Linked DNA regions of Mesorhizobium japonicum MAFF 303099. Each later gene encodes a partner of the first gene's protein in a complex. Links are inferred from orthologs where the notes say so. Each region holds a gene or a part of one and is shown in the gene's direction. Other genes may lie near its edges. The genes, in order: MAFF_RS13060 and lpxA.

Region 1 (3,101 bases):
CCGCAGCGCAAAGACCGACCACCATCCAGTCGGCACCTGCCGCATGGGCCATGACGAGATGGCCGTCGTGACGCCGGACCTGCGGCTGCGCGGCATCGAAGGCCTGCGCGTCTGCGACGCCTCGGTGATGCCGCGCGTGCCCTCCTCCAACACCAATGCACCGACCATCATGGTCGGCGAAAAGGGTGCCGACCTGATCCTTGGCCGCGAACCGCTGCCGCCGGCGGTGTTTTCCGGCAACCGGGCCGCTTGAAGGGAAAAGAAAATGATCAGGCACTGTGTCTTCGTCAGGTTTCGCGGCGATGTCCCCGAAAGCGAGCGCGCTGCAATCCATGCCGACCTCGAGGCGCTGCGCCAGGTGATCGACGGCATGGACACTGTCCACTTCAGCGCCAATGTCAGCCCCGAGCCCTTCGCGCGCGGCTTCAGCCACGGCTTCACCATCGATTTCCGCGATGCCGCCGCGCGCGACGCCTATCTCGTCCATGAAGCCCATCAACGCGCCGGCGCCCGGCTGGTCGCCGCACTCGAAGGCGGCACGGACGGTTTGATGGTCTTCGATCTCGACCTTACGAAAAAGTGACCGCCGGTTCTTCGAAAGCCGGCTGATCGCTGTTCTCTTTTGCGAGCAGGGCGACATATCGTTCCTTTGGGGGCACCAAAGGAGGACGCCTTGAATCTCACCGCCGGGCAGAAGAAAACCGTTTTGGCCTCATTCCTGGGCTGGACGCTCGACGCTTTTGATTTCTTCCTTCTGACATTCCTGCTCACCGATATTGCCAGTGAATTCCACACTGATGTCCCGGCGGTCTCGAAGGCACTGTTCCTGACCTTGGCGACGCGCTTCATCGGCGCGTTTTTCTTTGGCATGCTCGCCGACAAATACGGGCGCAAGCCCATGCTCATGCTCAACATCGTCAGCTATTCGGTGATCGGCGCGCTCGCCGCCTTCTCGCCCAATCTCGGCATTTTCCTGGCCCTGCGCGCGCTGTTCGGCATTGCCATGGGCGGCGAATGGGGGCTCGGCAGTTCGCTCGCCATGGAGTCCATTCCGCCCAGCGCCCGCGGCATGGTCTCGGGCATCCTGCAATGCGGCTATCCCGCCGGCTACCTCCTGGCGGCGGTGGTCTACGGCCTGCTCTATCAGCAGACGATCGGCGGCTACACGATCGGCTGGCGCGCCATGTTCCTGCTTTCCTTCTTGCCGGCGCTGATCGTGCTCTTCATCCGCTCGCATGTGCCGGAATCGCCGGCCTTCGTCGAGGCACGGAAATCCGTCAAACCGGGGCTTCTGGAAACGCTGCAGAAACACTGGGGCATCGCGCTCTATGCCGTCGTGCTGATGATGTTCTTCAACTTCTTCAGCCATGGCACGCAGGACCTCTACCCGACCTTCCTGAAGAAGCAGCACGGCTTCGATCCGCACACGGTGAGCTGGATCACCATCGTCGCCAATCTCGGCGCCATCGTCGGCGGCCTGACGTTCGGCGCACTGTCCGAGAAGATCGGCCGCGTCAACGCCATCACCCTTGCCTGTCTGATCGCGCTGCCGTCGATCCCGCTCTGGGCCTACAGCACAACGCCCTTCATGCTGGCCATCGGCGCTTTCGTCATGCAGGTCGCGGTCCAGGGCGCCTGGGGCGTCATTCCGGTGCACCTCAACGAACTTTCGCCGGGCTCGGTGCGAGCCACCTTGCCCGGCTTCATCTATCAGGCCGGCAATCTCGCGGCGTCCTATGGCGGCCCGTTTCAGGCGGGAATCGCGGAAGCGCCTGGAGGCAGCTACGGTTACGCGCTGGCGCTTTTCGCCGGCGTCGTCGCCATCTGCATCATCGTCGTCATCCGCTTCAGCCCGGAACGGCGCGGCCAGGTGATGACCGTCCTGGGTTGACGGCTGCTAGCCAAGTCTGAGGGCGATGACACCGGCAACGATGCTGAGCGCGGCGGCGCCGCGCCAGCCCGTCATCTTCTCGCCAAGCGCGTAGACCGAGATCAGCATGGCGAACAGGATCGAGGTTTCGCGCAGCGATGCCACCGAGGCGATCGGCGCCTTGGTCATCGCCCACATCACGATCCAGTAGGCAGCGCCGCTGAGCACGCCGGTGAACAGCCCGGCCTTCCAGTCGCGCGCCAGCACGGGCAGTGACTGCGGTCCGCGGAAGACCACGCACAGCACCAGTGCCCACGTCGCGTCGCAGACGAACAGCCACGCCGCGTAGCTTTGCGCCGTCGCCGCCAGCCGCGCACCGCTGCCGTCGGACAGAGTATAGCTGGCGATAAAGATCGAGGTGCCTAGCGCAAAACCGACCGCACGCAGGTTCAGCCTTTCCAGATGCGCGCCGCCGCGAAACGACATCACCAGCGTGCCGGCCGACAAAAGCAGGATGCCGAGAATGGCAAACGGCGCCGGCACCTCCTGCACCACCACGATGCCACCAAGTGCTGCCAGCAAAGGTGCGGTGCCGCGCGCCAGCGGATAGGTCTGGGCGAAATCGCCGGCCCTGTAGGCGCCGATCAGGAAGGTTCGGTAGCCCATGTGGAAGACCACCGAAGCGAGAATGAATGGCCAGACCTCGGCCTTCGGGAACTCGACGAAAGGCAGCACGAACAGCGCGGCAAACCCCATGCCCAATGTCATCAGCGTGATCGACAGGAAGCGGTCGAGATGCACCTTGACCAGTGCGTTCCAGATCGCGTGCATGGCGGCCGCGGCAAGCACCGCGAAGAACACGAAAAGCGTCATTTCGGGTCTATCGACCTCCCGAGCCAAGCGGCGTTTCGAGATCGATGTCGACCCGGACCGGAAAGTGGTCGGACGCCATTTCGCCTATGTCGGATCTGACCGAGCGGACCCGCCTCGCGAACACCCCGCCGACGAAACAATGGTCGAGCCGGCGCTTTGCCAGCCTGCCGTCGATGATCTTCTCGTGGGTGTGGAAGTCACCAGCCAGCTCGATCGCCACGGCTGCGGCATCGACGAAGCCGTCGAGATAGGCCGCACCCCGATGATAGGGCGTGCGGCCGACGATGCGGCGGTATTCGGCGCTGCCCGGCTCCATGTTGAAATCGCCCATCCAGATTGCCGCCAGCGGATTTTCCGG
Region 2 (3,197 bases), 2.0 Mb from region 1 along the record:
TCCGACAGCCGCCACGCCGGGGCCAATGACCAGTGAGACCGGTGTTTCAGCGCATGCCCATATCGATCCGACCGCGCATGTCGAAGCCGGCGCCATCATCGAGGCCGGTGTGGTCATCGGACCAGGCGTCTCGATCGGCAGCGGCACCGTCATCGCGCCAAACGCGGTCATTGGACAATCCTGCCAGATCGGCCGTGACGGCTATGTCGGCCCGGGCGCCAGCATCCAGTATGCGCTGATCGGCAATCGGGTCATCATCCATGGCGGCGCCAGGATCGGCCAGGACGGCTTCGGCTTCGTCGGCGGCGCCAAGGGCCCGGAACGCGTTCCCCAGATCGGACGGGTCGTCATCCAGGACGATGTCGAGATCGGCTCCAATTCCACCGTCGATCGCGGCGCCATGTCCGATACGATCATCGGCCAGGGCACCAAGATCGACAATCTCGTGCAGATCGCCCATAACGTCCGCATCGGTCGCAATTGTATCGTGGCGGGACTTTCGGGTATTTCCGGTTCCGTGGTCGTGGGTGACAACGTTACGATGGGCGGCGGTGTCGGGCTTGCCGATCACCTGACCATCGGGTCCGGTGCCAAGCTTGCCGCCAGAAGTGGATTTATGAGCAATGTCCCGGCCGGCGAGATCTGGGGCGGTTATCCGGCACAGCCGATGGCGGAAGCCATGCGGGAGATAGCCATGTTGCGCACGATGGCAAGGGCACGCAAGCAGGGCAAGGACAATGGCTGATATGGTGGCGGCGACGACGCTGGAAGCGGTCGACATAATGGGGCTGATGAAGCTCCTGCCACACCGCTATCCCTTCCTGATGATCGACCGCATCATCGACATCGATGGTGACGATTCCGCCATCGGCATCAAGAACGTCACCATCAACGAGCCGCATTTTCAGGGGCATTTCCCGGAGCAGCCGGTGATGCCGGGCGTGCTGATCGTCGAAGCCATGGCGCAGACGGCAGGCGCCATCTGCATCCGCAGCCTCGGGGCGTCGAAGCCGTCGCTGGTCTATTTCCTGACCATCGACAACGCCAAATTCCGCAAACCGGTCGTTCCCGGCGACCAGTTGAAGATTCACGTCAAAAAAATCAAGAAGCGCGGCAACCTGCTCAAATTCGCCTGTGAAGCCCTGGTCGATGGCACCAAGGCGGCCGAGGCCGAGATTTCAGCCATGATGGTCACCGGCGACTGACGATCGAGTGCTTATGAAAATCAAGACTTCAATCCATCCTTCCTCCGTCGTGGAAGAAGGCGCCCAAATCGGTGAGGGTGTACGCATTGGGCCGTTCTGCCATATCAGCGCCGATGCCGTGATCGGCGATGGCGTCGAACTGGTCAGCCATGTCTCGGTCATGGGTGCGACAACCATCGGCGCCTCGACCAAGGTCTATCCGATGGCGACATTGGGTGCGCCGCCGCAGAACACCAAACACAAGGGCGGCCGCACGACGCTGGTCATTGGCGCGAATTGCACCATCCGCGAAGGCGTCACCATGCATGTCGGCACCGACACCAGCCGCGGCGAAACGACGGTGGGCGACAATGGCAATTTCCTTGCCTACGCCCACATCGCCCATGATTGCGTGGTCGGCAAGAACGCCACCTTCGCCAATGGCGCGACGCTGGGCGGCCACTGCGAGATCGGCGACAACGTCTACATAGGCGGCCTCAGTGCCGTTCATCAATTCGTGCGCGTCGGCGACAACGCCTTTCTTGGCGGGTGCTCGGCTTTCGTTGGTGACGTCATTCCCTATGCCATTGCCGTCGGCAACCGCGCCAGCTTGCGCGGTTTGAACATCATCGGCCTCAAGCGCGCCGGTCTGCCGCGTTCCGAAATCTATCTGTTGCGCAAAGCCTATAGGACGATCTTCGACCGCTCCCGCACCGTTGGCGAGAACATCGAATTCGCCAAGGCCGAGTTTGCCTCTTCGCCGACCGCCATGAAGATCATCGACTTCATCAGCAGTCGCGGCAAGCGGCACTATGCGGTGCCGTCGCTCAAGGGTGGCGATGGCGACGATACCGACGATGAAGACTGAGACGGCTTCTGCCGGTCTTGATCTCCCGCCAGATGCCAGGGTCGGCATCATCGCCGGCGGCGGCAGTCTTCCGGTCGAAGTCGCGGCCGGCTCGGCCGGGCAGGGTTATCCGCCCTTCATCGTCCTCATGGAAGGCGAAGCCGACCGTCTGACGGAATTGTGCCAGTACGAACATGAGACGCTTGCCCTGGAGGCGATCGGCTCGCTTGTTCCTTTGCTCAAACGCCACCGGATTACCCATCTGGTGCTTGCTGGCGAGATCAAGCGCCGGCCAAGGCTGACGCATCTGCGCCCAAGCCTCAGCCTGCTGGCGGTGATACCGATTGTCGTCATGGCGCTGGCGCGTGGCGACGATGGCCTGTTGAAGGTGGTGGCGCGCGGTCTCGAGGCCCGAGGGATAAAGATCATGGGCGCCCACGAAATCGTGCCGAACCTGGTCGCCGCCGAAGGGGTCTTGACCAAAGCGGTGCCACAGAAATCGGATTGGCGCGACATCGAGGCAGGCTTTGCCGCAGCGAAGGCCATCGGGGCGCTCGATATCGGCCAGGCGGCGATCGCGGTCGGCGGCCGGGCCATTGCGCTCGAGGGCATCGAGGGTACGGCCGGATTGCTCGACCGCGCCAAACTGCTGCGTGGCCATGGCCGCATCGCCGGCAAGACCCGCGGTGTCCTGGTCAAATGCGCCAAGCCCGGTCAGGAGCTGCGCGCGGATCTTCCTTCGATGGGACCGCAGACGGTCGAAGCAGCCCACGCGGCCGGGCTTGCCGGCATTGCCGTCGAGGCGGGGCGCTCACTGATCCTCGAAGGCCCCGCAACCCTCTCACGGGCCAATGAACTTGGTCTGTTCATCGTCGGCCTGGCCGCGGCGGAGCCTGCATATGGCTGACAGGGTGTTGAAGATCGCGATCGTCGCCGGCGAGGAATCGGGTGATCTGCTGGGCGCCGACATTGTGCGTTCGCTCCGCCAGATCACCGGCCGCGAGGTGCGGCTCGTCGGCCTCGGCGGTCGCCATCTCGGGGAATTGGGCCTGGTGTCGCCCTTTGATGCCGGCGAGATCGCGCTGATGGGTTTCAGTGCAGTCCTGCGCGATCTGCCGCGCCTCATCAGGCGGATCGGCCAGCTGGCCAAAACCATCGCCGAGGAA

Evidence for each region.
Region 2: the proteins of MAFF_RS13060 (region 1) and lpxA are in contact, whole or in part, in a crystal structure (PDB 4J09), measured with the Escherichia coli proteins. The link is inferred for Mesorhizobium japonicum MAFF 303099 from one-to-one orthologs.

Annotation. Positions count from the first base shown.
Region 1 is NC_002678.2:2,464,142-2,467,242, forward strand. The notes cover bases 1-2,782. They hold MAFF_RS13060 (MFS transporter), read left to right. Parts: upstream 1-673; coding sequence 674-1,891; downstream 1,892-2,782. Other genes in these bases: MAFF_RS13050 (GMC family oxidoreductase), read left to right, coding at 1-253; MAFF_RS13055 (Dabb family protein), read left to right, coding at 266-583; MAFF_RS13065 (EamA family transporter), read right to left, coding at 1,898-2,743; MAFF_RS13070 (endonuclease/exonuclease/phosphatase family protein), read right to left, coding at 2,751-2,782. In the rest of the region: more of MAFF_RS13070, read right to left, coding at 2,783-3,101. UniProt on the Escherichia coli protein: Probably transports across the inner membrane the two dehydrated forms of N-acetylneuraminate (Neu5Ac), 2,7-anhydro-N-acetylneuraminate (2,7-AN) and 2-deoxy-2,3-didehydro-N-acetylneuraminate (2,3-EN).
Region 2 is NC_002678.2:499,142-502,338, reverse strand. The notes cover bases 258-3,135. They hold lpxA (acyl-ACP--UDP-N-acetylglucosamine O-acyltransferase), read left to right. Parts: upstream 258-1,218; coding sequence 1,219-2,052; downstream 2,053-3,135. Other genes in these bases: lpxB (lipid-A-disaccharide synthase), read left to right, coding at 2,931-3,135; MAFF_RS03695 (LpxI family protein), read left to right, coding at 2,024-2,938; fabZ (3-hydroxyacyl-ACP dehydratase FabZ), read left to right, coding at 738-1,205; lpxD (UDP-3-O-(3-hydroxymyristoyl)glucosamine N-acyltransferase), read left to right, coding at 258-745. Outside these bases: more of lpxD, read left to right, coding at 1-257; more of lpxB, read left to right, coding at 3,136-3,197.